3 regions of the Kitasatospora sp. NPDC089913 genome follow, and region 1 is predicted to be linked to each of the others. Evidence: riboswitches for the same ligand, from Rfam matches in the RefSeq annotation. Region 1 holds a riboswitch; each other region holds the start of a gene.
The links. Region 1 has a riboswitch for thiamine pyrophosphate ahead of thiO (glycine oxidase ThiO). Riboswitches for the same ligand answer to the same signal wherever they lie in the genome.

Region 1 (4,258 bases):
GCCGGACGTCGGGACCGCCGTCAGAACGCCGGGCGCTCGCGGGTGTCGAGGTCGGCGCGGCCGGCCATCGCGGAGGAGGCCTCGGCGTGGAAGCGGCGCGGGATCCGGCCGGCCCGGTACGCGAGCCGGCCGGCCTCGGCGGCGTGCCGCATCGCGTCGGCCATCAGCACCGGGTCCTGGGCCCGGGTGACCGCGGAGGCCAGCATCACCGCGGCGCAGCCCAGTTCCATCGCCAGCGCGACGTCCGAGGCGGTGCCGGCGCCGGCGTCCAGGATCACCGGGACCCCGGCGTCCTCGACGATCAGCTGGAAGTTGTGCGGGTTGCGGATGCCCAGGCCGGAGCCGATCGGCGAGCCCAGCGGCATGATCGCCGCACAGCCCACGTCCTCCAGCTTGCGGGCCAGCACCGGGTCGTCGTTGGTGTACGGCAGCACCGTGAAGCCGTCGTCGACCAGGGTCTCGGCGGCGTCCAGCAGTTCGATCGGGTCCGGCAGCAGGGTCCGCTCGTCGGCGATCACCTCGAGCTTCACCCAGTCGGTGCCGAGCGCCTCGCGGGCCAGCCGGGCGGTCAGCACGGCCTCGCCGGCGGTGAAGCAGCCCGCGGTGTTGGGCAGCACGCGGATGCCGTTGCGGGTCAGGACGTCGAGCACCGAGCCCTGGGTGGTGGCGTCGACCCGGCGCATCGCCACCGTGGTCAGCTGGGTGCCGGACACCTGGAGGGCCTGCTCCAGGACCTCCAGGCTGGGGGCGCCGCCGGTGCCCATGATCAGCCGGGAGGAGAAGGACGTCCCGGCGATGGTGAGAAGGTCGTCGGCCATCGGTCAGCCTCCCTGGACGGCGGTGAGGATCTCGATCCGGTCACCCGCGGACAGTGCGGTGAGCGGCCACCGGGTGCGCGGCACCACGGTCTCGTTGAGGGCGGCGGCGACCCCGGAGTGGGCCTCGCTGAGGGTGGCGACCACCTCGGCCAGGGTGGTCGAGGCGGGGACCTCGCGCTGCTCGCCGTTGACGCTCAGCCGGACGTTCGGGGTGGTGTCGCTGGTGCGGGGGCTCATGCCGGGACCTTCGTGAATCGGTGGGGGGAGAACGGGCGGGCGAGTTCCGGCAGGTCGCCGGTGGCCAGGTACTCGGCGAGGAGGTCGCCGGTGACGGGCGTCAGCAGCACGCCGTTGCGGTAGTGGCCGGTGGCGGCGACCAGGCCGGGCAGGGCGGTCGGGCCGAGCAGCGGTGCGTTGTCCGGCGAGCCGGGCCGCAGTCCGGCGCCGGTCTCGACCAGCGGCAGCTCGGTGATGCCGGGCACCAGCTCGTGCGCGTCGCGCAGCAGCTCGTAGACGCCGCCGGCGGTGACCGTGGTGTCGTGGCCCTGCTCCTCGGTGGTCGCGCCGATCACCAGCTCTCCGTCGGCGCGCGGCACCAGGTAGATGTGGCCGCCGCGCACGACGGCGCGGACGTTGCGGGACAGGAACGGCCGGTAGGCCGCCGGTACCCGCAGCCGCAGCACCTGGCCCTTGACCGGGCGGATCGCGGGCAGCACGCCGGGGGGCAGTCCGGCCAGCAGGTGGCTGCGCGAGCCGGCCGCGAGCACGGTCCGCCCGGCGGTGAGGGCCGTGCCGTCGGTGAGCCGGACGCCGGTCGCCCGGTCGCCCTCGACCAGCAGCCCGGCGGCCTCGGCGCGGCGCAGCACCACGCCGGCCCGCTCGCAGGCCCGGACCAGGGCGGCGGCCAGCCGGCGGCCGTCCACCTGGTGGTCGTCCGTGACGTGCAGTCCGCCGCGCACGCCGGGGGCGAGCATCGGCTCCAGCCGGCGGGCCTCGCGGCCGGTGAGCCACTGCGAGTCCAGGCCGAGCCGCCGGTGGAAGGCGTGCAGTTCGCGCAGTTCCTCGCGGTCGTCGGAGTCCAGCGCGACGGCGAGGGTGCCGCACTGCCGGTAGCCGGTGTCCAGGCCGCCGCTCGCCTCGGTGAGTTCGGCGGCGAAGGCCGCCCAGCGCTCGTTGGAGGCCATGCCGAGGCGGAGCAGGGGCTCCTCGCCGTACTGGAGTTCGGTGACCGGGGCGAGCATGCCGGCCGCGACCCGGGCGGCGCCGCCGCCGGGGGCCGGGTCGAGCACGGTGACCCCGAGGCCCCGCCGGGCCGCCTGCCAGGCGACCACGAGCCCGATGATCCCGCCGCCGACCACCAGCACCTCGGCGCGGTCGCCCGATGCCAAGCGTGTCAAAGTCGCTGCTCTCCCTTCGCCGGTATGACCCGGATCAGGTTCGGACGGTCGCGGGCCGTGCCAGCCCGCCTCTCAGCCCGGTCCGCCGGGCTCCCGTGATGGTGCCCCCACCTTAACTCCGGGGGGTCGGAGGGCTGAAGGTGCCCGTGACGGGCCCGGACCGGGAGGCGGTCCTGGGTCGGAGGGCCTACGACCGGGCTCAGTACAGTGACGGACGTGGCTGAGCTGAGCGGTACGGGACGGACGGATCGGGTGGTCGTGGTCGGCGCGGGCCTGGCCGGGGCGCAGTGCGCCGCGGTGCTGCGGCGGGACGGCTGGCAGGGCTGGATCACCCTGGTCGGCGAGGAGCCGCACGCTCCCTACGACCGGCCGCCGCTCTCCAAGGACGTCCTGCTCGGAAAGACCGACAGCACCGCCCTCGACCTCGACTTCGGGCAGCTCGAGGTCGAACTCCTCACCGGCCGCCGCGCCACCGGACTCACCCCCGACGGCGGACCCGGCACCGCCGGCACCCTGCACACCGACGCCGGGGACGTCCGGTACGACGCGCTGCTGATCGCCACCGGCTCCGAACCGCGGGTCCTGCCCGGAGCCGAGCGGGCCCACCTGCTGCACACCCTGGACGACGCGCTGGCGCTGCGCGCCCTGCTCCGTCCCGGCCTGCGCCTGGTGCTGGTCGGGGCGGGCTGGATCGGTGCCGAGGTGGCCACCGCCGCCCGGGCGGCGGGCTGCGAGGTGACCGTGGTCGAGGCCGGGCCGGCGCCCGTCCCCGGCGCCCTGCCCACCGAGGTCGGCCGGGCGATGGCCGGCTGGTACGCCGAGGCCGGGACGGTGCTGCGCTGCGGCACCGGCGTGGCCGCCGTCGAACCGGGCGCGGTACTGCTCGCCGACGGCTCGCGGCTGCCCGCGGACGAGGTCGTGGTCGGCATCGGCGCCCGCCCGGCCACCGGCTGGCTGGCCGGCACCGGCGTCGCGCTGGACGCGGCCGGCGCCGTCCTGGTGGACGAGCGGCTGCGCACCACCGTGCCCGGCGTGCTCGCGGCCGGCGACTGCGTCGGCTACCCCTCGGCGCGCTCCGGCACCCGGCTGACCGTCCAGCACTGGGACCACGCGCTGCAGTCCGGCGAGGCCGCCGCCGCCACCCTGCTCGGTACGGACGCCCCGCCGTACGACCCGGTGCAGTACTTCTGGTCGGAGCAGTTCGGACGGATGGTGCAGTACGCCGGGCGGCACGGCGCGGACGACGAACTGCTGTGGCGCGGCTCGCCGGACGACGCCGGCTGGACGGTGCTGTGGCTGCGCGACGGCGTGCTGCGGGCGCTGCTCGCGGTGGACCGGCCGCGCGACCTGACCCAGGGCCGCCGGCTGGTCGAGCGCGGCGCCGTCCTGGACCCGGCCCGGGCGGCCGACCCGGCCGTTCCGCTGAAGTCGGCCGTCGCCGGGTAGCCGCCGGGGAGGCCGATTGGTGCGCGGGGGGCCACGGAGGTGGCAGTCTGGTGGGGTGAGTGAGATCGAAGCCAAGATTGAATCCCTGGTCCCCGCGTGGCTCTACCTGCCCGACATCTCCGAGCGGTGGGGCCTGGTGATCACCGAGGTCCGCAGCATGGTCAAGAAGGGTGACCTGATCGCCGTCCGCCGCGGCCCCAACAAGTCGCTGCAGGTCCCGGCGGCGTTCATCGACGAGACCGGCCCGGTCAAGCACCTGATCGGCACGCTGACGGTGCTGCGCGACAGCGGCTTCAGCGACGACGAGATCCTGGTGTGGATGTTCACCGAGGACCCCTCGCTGCCCGGCACCCCGATGCAGGCGCTCTGCGAGAACCGGGCCACCGAGGTCAAGCGGCGGGCCCAGGCGATGGCGTGGTGACCGACCGGCGCGGCCGGCTCGCCGACGCCCGGCTGTACCTCTGCACCGACGCCCGGCGCGAGCAGGGCGACCTGGCCGGGTTCCTGGACGCCGCGCTGGCCGGCGGCGTGGACATCGTCCAGCTCCGGGACAAGGGCCTGGAGGCCAAGCAGGAGCTGGCCGCGCTCGAGGTCTTC
Region 2 (4,258 bases), on a different contig from region 1:
CCGGGCCGGGAGGCCCCCTCCACCCCCCGGTCCGGCGCGTTCGTGCGGCGTGCTCAGTCCGCCAGCGGCAGGTAGACCCGGTTGCCCTGGGCCGCGAACTCCGCAGACTTCTCGGCCATCCCGGCGAGCGCGTCCTCCCCGTAACCGGACTCGACGGCGCTCGAACCGTCCCCGTGCTCCTCGCGGATCTTCTGGGAGATCTTCATCGAGCAGAACTTCGGACCGCACATGGAACAGAAGTGGGCGGTCTTGGCGGGCTCCGCGGGGAGGGTCTCGTCGTGGAACTCGCGGGCCGTCTCCGGGTCGAGGGCCAGGTTGAACTGGTCCTCCCAGCGGAACTCGAAGCGCGCGTCGGAGAGCGCGTCGTCCCAGTCCTGGGCACCGGGGTGGCCCTTGGCCAGGTCCGCGGCGTGGGCGGCGATCTTGTAGGTGATGACACCGGTCTTCACGTCGTCCCGGTTGGGCAGGCCCAGGTGCTCCTTGGGCGTGACGTAGCAGAGCATCGCGGTGCCCCACCAGGCGATCATCGCGGCGCCGATGCCCGAGGTGATGTGGTCGTAGCCGGGCGCGACATCGGTGGTGAGCGGGCCCAGGGTGTAGAACGGGGCCTCGTCGCAGATCTCCTTCTGGAGATCCATGTTCTCCTTGATCTTGTGCATCGGGACGTGGCCCGGGCCCTCGATCATCACCTGGACGTCCTTGGCACGGGCGATCCGGCCCAGCTCGCCCAGGGTCTGCAGCTCGGCGAACTGCGCCTCGTCGTTGGCGTCCGCGATCGAGCCCGGGCGCAGGCCGTCACCCAGCGAGAAGGTGACGTCGTAACGCGCCAGGATGTCGCAGAGCTCCTCGAAGTTCGTGTAGAGGAAGTTCTCCCGGTGGTGCGCCAGGCACCAGGCCGCCATGATCGAACCACCGCGGGAGACGATGCCGGTCTTGCGGCGGGCGGTCATCGGCACGTAGCGCAGCAGCACGCCCGCGTGCACGGTCATGTAGTCGACGCCCTGCTCGCACTGCTCGACGATCGTGTCCCGGTAGACCTCCCAGCTGAGGTCCTCGGCCCGGCCGTCGACCTTCTCCAGCGCCTGGTAGAGCGGCACGGTGCCGATCGGCACGGGGGAGTTGCGCAGGATCCACTCGCGGGTGGTGTGGATGTTGCGGCCGGTGGAGAGGTCCATGACGGTGTCGGCGCCCCAGCGGGTGGCCCAGGTCATCTTCTCCACCTCCTCCTCGATCGAGGAGGTGACCGCCGAGTTGCCGATGTTGGCGTTGATCTTCACCAGGAAGTTGGTGCCGATGATCGCCGGCTCGACCTCGGGGTGGTTCACGTTGACCGGGATGACGGCGCGGCCGCGGGCCACCTCGTCCCGCACGTACTCGGGCGCCAGGCCCTCGCGCAGGGCGACGAACTCCATCTCGGGGGTCACGATGCCGCGCTTGGCGTAGCCGAGCTGGGTCACCGCGACGTCGCCGCGCCCGCGCAGCGGCCGGCGCGGGCGGCCGGGGAACACCGCGTCGAGGTTGCGGAGGTTCCCGCCGCGCGGCGAGGTGTGCTTGATCCCGTCGTCCTCGGGGCGCGCCTCGCGGCCGTCGTACTCCTCGACGTCGCCGCGCTGGCGGATCCAGGCGTCCCGCAGCGCCGGCAGCCCGCGCCGGACGTCGGGCTCGTAGGCCGGGTCGGTGTACGGTCCGGAGGTGTCGTACAGCGGGACGGTCTTCTCGTTGGTCAGCACGACCTCGCGGTACGGCACGCGCAGGTCGGGGCGGGACCCCTCGCGGTAGGCCTTGCGCCAGGCGGGGGTGGGGTAGCCGGTGCCGGCGCTGGTCACGGCGGCGCCGTGCGCGGACGGCGACTGGGCAGACTGCGGCTGTGCCTCAAAGGTGGTCAACGGACCTTCAACTCCCTACGCCGGCATTACCCGGTCAGGTTCCTGCGGTCGACGCAGCCTCCGGTCCGTCGTCCGACGTCCCGTTCAGCGCCCTCTCAGCCCGGTGCTCCGAGCTCCCGCGTCCGCAGGCGGTGTTGCCCGCGCATGACGTCCAACACCGTAGCGAGCCGACCGCCGGAGGTCCAGAGGGGGGTCGGCGCGGGAGAACGGCGAGGTCCGGCGGGTGAAGGGTGGGGCGCGGAGGCCTTCCGGCGGGCAGACTGGCCCAGGGCGTGTCCTCGGACCCCCGCCCCGCAGGCGCGGGTCCGGAGAGACGCCCCAGGAGCCGACGAGTCGAGGGAGGCCGGCGTGATCGGGAGCACGGGGCGGGTCACCGGAGCGGTGGGTGCGGGGCTGGTCGGCGAGGTGATGGTGCACGTGCCGGAGCGGCGGGGCGCCGAGGCGTTCCTCGCCTACCTGGCCGTTCCCGGGGACCGGCTGGTGGTGGGGACGCCGGTGGTGGTGATCGAGTACCAGCCGCCGCGGACGGTCTATGTGGCGCCGATCGGGCCCTGACGTCCGGCGGACCGGCCGACCGGTGACCGTCCCTGCCGGTCCGCCGGCCGCCCGTGACGATCCACGGACCGTCCCGTGACGACCTTGTGACGGTGCGTCATGTCACTTCCCTTTCCCCGCACCGAGCCCCGGCGGACAATCCGTTTCGGCGCATCTCCTGCGCCGGAAGGGGGAGTTGAACCATGGGATTCATCATCGCCGGGGCGGCCGCCGCGGCCGTGCTGGTCATGATCACGCTCTTCAAGCTCATGTGGCGGGTGGCCGAGCCGAACGAGGCACTGATCATCTCCGGTTCCCGCCACCGCACCGAGGGGGTCGGTGACGGGCTGGGCTTCCGGATCGTCACCGGCCGGGGCACCCTCGTCACCCCCGGCCTCCAGGGCGTCCGGCGGCTCTCGCTGGACCTCAACGAGGCCGAACTGAACGTCGAGTGCGTCACCACGCAGGGCATCCCGGTCCGGGTCAAGGGCGTGGTCATCTTCAAGGTCGGCGACGACGACGTCTCCATCGCCAACGCCGCCCGCCGCTTCCTCGACCAGCAGAAACTGATCAGCCAGCGCGTCCACAACGTCTTCGCCGGACACCTGCGGTCGATCGTCGGCGGACTCACCGTCGAGGACATGATCCGCGACCGGGAACGGCTCACCGGTGAGACCAGGGCCGCCTCCGGACTGGAGATGGAGAAGCTCGGCCTGATCATCGACACCCTGCAGATCCAGGAGATCATCGACCCGACCGGTTACATCAAGAACCTCGCCATCCCGCACGCCGCCGCCGTCCAGCGGGACGCCAGGATCGCCCAGGCGGCGGCGGACCGGGTGGCCACCGAGGCGGAGCAGGAGGCCGCCGCCCGCAAGGCCGAGGCGACCCGCAACAGCGAGATCCAACAGGCCTCCTACCAGGCCGAGATGGACACCGCGACGGCCCGCGCCCGGCAGGCCGGACCGCTCGCCGACGCCGCCTCCCGGCAGGAGGTGGTGGTCCAGGAGACCCGGGTCGCCGAACTGGAGGCGCGGCGCAAGGAGCAGCAGCTCCAGATCGACGTCCGCAAGCCCGCCGACGCCCGCGCGTACGACACCCGCACCACCGCCGAGGCGGCCCGTGACGCCCGGATCTCCGCCGCCCAGGCGCAGGCCCAGGAGACCGAGCTGGCGGCCGCGGCCGAGGCCGGACGGGTGCGGATCGCGGCCGAGGCGGACGCCGACGCCACCCGGGTGCGCGGTCTGGCGCAGGCCGAGGCGACCACCGCCACCGGGCGGGCGGAGGCGGCCTCGGTCGAGGCGCGCGGCCTGGCCGACGCCGCCTCCGCCCGGGCGGTCGCCCTGGCCAGGGCCGAGGGCATCAAGGCCCGGGCAGCCGCCCTCGCCGAGAACCAGGAGGCGGTGGTGGCCCAGGAGTTGGCCGAGCAGTGGCCGCAGATCGTGCGGGCGGCGGCCGAGTCCTTCGGCAACGTGGAGCACATGGTGCTGCTCAACGGCGCCGACGGGATGGGGGAGCTGTTCGCCAAGGCGCTCGCGATGGGCGGCACCGGGCTCGGGCTGGCCCGGCAACTGCTGTCCACCGTCGGCGCGGACGGCGGGACGGCAACCGCTGCTCCCGGCTCCGCCGCCCCCGCCCCCGCGGCCGGTGCTCCCGCGACCGCGGCAGCGGTCTCCGTCCCGGTACCGGTCGACGCCGTGCCGCCCGCCTTCCTCCACCGCGACGGCACGGACCGCCGCGAGGACGAGGAGCCCGGGCGGGACTGAACCGGTCCGAGTAGCCCGGCGGCGCCCGCCTGAGTACGAGTACTCAGGCGGGCGCCGCCCGGTCCGCAGCAC
Region 3 (4,258 bases), on a different contig from region 1:
GCCGCCGCGTCGGTGCCCCGGCCCGCGCCCGCCCCGCCGACGCCGAACCGGTCCAGCAGCCGCAGCAGCTCGGACTCCACCCGGCCGCGGAACCGCACCGGGTGCTTGGTCTCGATCGCGAGGTCCACCGGGCGCCCGGAGTCCACGGCCAGCTCCAGCAGGCTCTCCAGCCGCAGCACGCCGCGCAGCTCCGGGTCCTCGCTCGGCCTGCCGGTCTTCCAGGCGCCGAAGTCGTGCGACTCCAGCTCGGCCAGGGTCATCGCGGAGACCGTGCCCCGGCCGTCCGAGACCCGGCCGATCCGCCGGTCGTGCACGCAGACCAGCTGTCCGTCGGCGGTCACCCGGACGTCGCACTCCAGCGCGTCGGCCCCCTCGGAGAGCGCCCTGCGGTAGGCGGCGAGGGTGTGTTCGGGCAGGGCGTGCGAGGAACCGCGGTGGGCGATCACCTGGACGCTCCGGTCGGTGCGGGCCGTCACGGGTGAGACATCAGGGCTGGTCACACCCCCCACGATAGGCGGCGGAAGTGACACGGAGGCGACGTCGGCCCCAACCCGGGGGGCCGACTTCGTCACTCCGTCGCGCGGCGGGGGGCGTTCCGACGGGCGCTCCCGTGGCGTTCCGGCGGTTGCTCCCGTGGCGTTCCGCCCGGCTCCCGGCGGTGCTCCGCAGGCGTTCCGAGCGGCGTCGGACCGGTGTTCCGTGGACGTTCCGCGGGAGTTCCGCCGGAATTCCCCGGGCATTCGGCATTCGACGGACATTCCGGCGGACGGCCGCCCGGGGCGTTCCGGGGGCCGCCCCGGGCCGCCCGGTCAGCGCGCGTCGGTGACGGCCCGGCCGCGGGTGAACGGGGTCAGCGCCCAGGTCGCCAGGGCGGGCACCAGGAAGCCGAACAGCGAGGCCGAGGTCCACTCCTGCGGGGTGAAGTGCAGCAGCTCCTGCGCGGACGTCCAGAAGTCCGTCCACCAGCCGGCCACCGCGGTCGGCGCGATCAGCTGGTAGACCGCGAAGCCCAGCGCCCACGGCAGCAGCATCAGCCAGCGGGACGGCGCCCCGTCCGAGAGGTCCCAGCCGCGCCGCCCGGCGCCGAGGAAGTAGTCGACCGCCAGCACCGCGAACATCGGCACGAAGACCGAGCCGATCAGCCCCAGGAAGGCGTAGTACGAGTCGGTGAACGCGGTGATCTGCAGCGCGAGCACGGTGATCAGCGCGCCGGTGCCGCCGGTGAGCACCCGGCGGTCGACCTTCGGCAGCAGGTTGTGGATCGACATCGCGGTCGAGTAGACGTTCGCGAAGGACTGGTCGGTCTCGCGCAGCACCAGCACCAGCAGGAACAGCCAGCCCGCCCAGACGCCCAGGAAGGAGTCGAAGATCCGGTCGGGGTCGCCGTCCGCCTGGAGCAGCGCCATCAGGCCGAGCACGTAGCACCAGACCTGCGCCACCGTGTAGCCGGAGAAGCTGCCCCAGAACGCCGAGCGCGGGGTGCGCGAGTGCCGGGTGTAGTCGGCGGCGAGCGGGACGAAGGAGATGGACACCGCGATCATCGCGTCCGTCGCCCGCAGGAAGCCGTGCCAGTTGCCCGCGCCCGGGTCGGCGACGCCGTTCCGGCCGAGCTGGACGGTGAAGTACACCATCGCCACCGCCACCGCGACGGCGACGAAGCGGCGCAGCACGGCGATCGCGCCGAGCGGCCAGATGGTCAGCGCGGTGGTGATCGCGCCGGCCAGGACGACGAAGAGCCAGCGGTAGCCCTCGGTGCCGACGACGGTCTGCGCGCCGAGCGCGATCGTCAGCAGCTCGTACACGCCCCAGCCGATGCACTGGACGATGTTGAGCACCGTCGGCACGTAGGACAGCCGGGTGCCGAACAGTCCGCGCAGGGTCGCCATGGCGGGCGCGCCGGTGCGGGCGCCGATCAGCGCGGCGACACCGAGCATCGCCGTGCCGACCGCGGTGCCGGCCACGATCGCGGTCACGGCGGCGGCCAGCGACAGCTCGCTGCCCTTGGCGCCGAGCACGGTCGCGGCGGTGGTGAAGCCGATCAGCGAGACGCCGAGGTTCATCCAGAGCGCGAAGTGGTCGCGGAAGCGGAGGGTGCGGGGCGGCTCGGTGTCGAGCACCAGCGGCGCCTCGACCCGGGTCTGGGGCTCCAGGACGGCGGTCGCCGAGGACGAGGACGAGGAGGACGTCGAGGACGTCGAGGCAGGCGGCACGGCCGATATCTCCCTACGCCGGCATTACCCGGACAGGTTCCGGCGGTCTGCGCCCCCTCGACGGTCCGTCCACGGATCCCGTGGCGTACGGTCGACCGGCGCACTCTCAGCCTGGTGGGTCCAAGCTCCCGCGTGTCAGTTCGGAGCGACAGGCTAGCGGGCACGGGGAAGAACGCCAAGGCCAGGGGGCCGGGCGGGCGGCGTCCGGGGCGTCCGTCTGGTCGGGCTAAGGATTCTTATGAGTTCTTCAGAAGGCTCCTTACGGCAATCGAATCGAGTGTGCGAAAAACTATGGTTGTTGGTCCTGTCAGCGATGGAGGTCGTCCGTGAGCACCGAGCGCGAGGTTGGGTCCACCGGGCCGCAGGGGGAGCAGCCCTCCGGCGGCCAGGGGGTGGTGGGTTCCCCTGCTGACGGTCCGGCGCAGCAGAGTGCGGCCGGCCCGTCCCCCGCGGCGGAGCCGTCGGCTCCGGCCGTCGAGGGGGGTTCCGGCGGGTTCACCCCCACCGTGGCGTTCGGCAAGCTGACGGCCCCCGAGCCGGCGGCCCCGCCGGTGCCGGCGCCCGCCGCGCCCGCCGCACCCCCGGCCGCCGAGCCCGGCTACCTGGACGCCCCGCCGCCGGTCCTGCCGCCTGCCCCGGCTCCGGCGGCGCCCGCCGCCCCGGCCGCCCCGCAGGGCGGCAACCCGTACGCCACCCCGGCCCCCGGCACCCCGGTGCCCCCGGCCCTCGCCGCGCACGACCCGTACGGCGCGCCGTCGGCCCCGCACGACCCCTACGCGGCGCCCGCCGCGGCCCAGCACGACCCGTACGGGACGCCCGCCGCCCCGCCGGCCCCGGGTGCGACCGGGCAGCACCACCACCCGTTCGGCGCAGGCCAGCCGCTCGGCGGCTGGGGCTCCCACGACATCGCCCCCGGCGCGCCCGGGGCCCCCGGCGGTCCGGGCGGCCCGCTCGGCTACCCGGGCGAGTACCTCGGCGCCCCCGGTCCCGGCGGCCCGCGCAAGAAGCGCGGCGGTCTGATCGCCCTGGTCGCGGCGGTGGCCCTGGTGGCCGGTGTGGCCGGCGGCGCGGTCGGAGTGGCCGTCGCCGACCGCGACGACACCTCCGTCAGTGCCAAGGCCGACCGCAGCTCCACCACGGTCCAGGCCAACAACACCCAGAAGAACGAGCCCGCCCCGGGCTCGGTGGCCGGAATCGCGCAGAAGGCGCTGCCCAGCGTCGTCACCATCAAGGCCCAGGGCAACGGCGAGTCCGGTACCGGCACCGGCTTCGTCTTCGACACCGAGGGCCACATCCTCACCAACAACCACGTGGTGGCGCCCGCCTCCACCAGCGGCGGCAAACTGACCGTCAAGTTCGCCGACGGCAGCTCCTACGGCGCCTCGGTGCTCGGCCGCGCCGAGGGCTACGACGTCGCGGTGATCAAGCTCGACACCCCGCCGAAGGGGAAGCTGACGCCGCTTCCGCTGGCCGACTCCGACAAGGTCAACGTCGGCGACTCCACCATCGCCATCGGTGCCCCGTACGGCCTGGAGTCCACCGTCACCACCGGCATCATCAGCGCCAAGGACCGCCCGGTCGCCTCCGGCGACGAGACCGGTGCGCAGGCCTCGTACATGAACGCGCTGCAGACCGACGCCTCGATCAACCCCGGCAACTCCGGTGGTCCGCTGCTGGACTCCTCGGGCGCGGTGATCGGCATCAACTCCGCGATCCAGTCCAACGCCTCCAGCAACGGCCGGGCCGGCTCCATCGGCCTGGGCTTCGCGATCCCGGTCAACCAGGCCAAGTGGGTCGCGGACACCCTGATCAAGACCGGCAAGCCGGTCTACGCCAAGCTCGACGTGCTGCGCAACGACGACTACAAGGGCGACGGCGCGCAGATCCAGACCCGCGACATCCAGGGCCAGCCGGCCGTCACCCCCGGCGGCGCCGCCGACCAGGCCGGCCTCAAGCCGGGCGACGTGATCACCAAGCTCGGCGGCAGCCCGATCGAGAACGGCCCCGCCCTGGTCAGCAAGATCTGGACGCACAAGCCGGGCGAGACC

Region 2: linked by a shared signal. The riboswitch ahead of thiC (phosphomethylpyrimidine synthase ThiC) and the one ahead of thiO (glycine oxidase ThiO) in region 1 are both predicted to bind thiamine pyrophosphate.
Region 3: linked by a shared signal. The riboswitch ahead of ACIPYS_RS31160 (purine-cytosine permease family protein) and the one ahead of thiO (glycine oxidase ThiO) in region 1 are both predicted to bind thiamine pyrophosphate.

Annotation. Positions count from the first base shown of each region.
Region 1 covers NZ_JBIVGI010000001.1:485,786-490,043, forward strand. Annotated here, with positions in the region: gene ACIPYS_RS02180 (thiazole synthase) at 21-818, opposite strand; gene thiS (sulfur carrier protein ThiS) at 822-1,055, opposite strand; gene thiO (glycine oxidase ThiO) at 1,052-2,215, opposite strand; TPP riboswitch at 2,210-2,322, opposite strand; gene ACIPYS_RS02195 (NAD(P)/FAD-dependent oxidoreductase) at 2,432-3,661, shown strand; gene ACIPYS_RS02200 (Rv2175c family DNA-binding protein) at 3,717-4,082, shown strand; gene thiE (thiamine phosphate synthase) at 4,079-4,258, shown strand, end outside.
Region 2 covers NZ_JBIVGI010000015.1:57,986-62,243, reverse strand. Annotated here, with positions in the region: gene thiC (phosphomethylpyrimidine synthase ThiC) at 54-1,826, opposite strand; TPP riboswitch at 1,882-2,016, opposite strand; gene ACIPYS_RS22825 (hypothetical protein) at 2,235-2,441, shown strand; gene ACIPYS_RS22820 (SPFH domain-containing protein) at 2,624-4,186, shown strand.
Region 3 covers NZ_JBIVGI010000026.1:93,121-97,378, forward strand. Annotated here, with positions in the region: gene ACIPYS_RS31155 (glycerophosphodiester phosphodiesterase family protein) at 1-500, opposite strand, end outside; gene ACIPYS_RS31160 (purine-cytosine permease family protein) at 810-2,210, opposite strand; TPP riboswitch at 2,203-2,352, opposite strand; gene ACIPYS_RS31165 (S1C family serine protease) at 2,537-4,258, shown strand, end outside.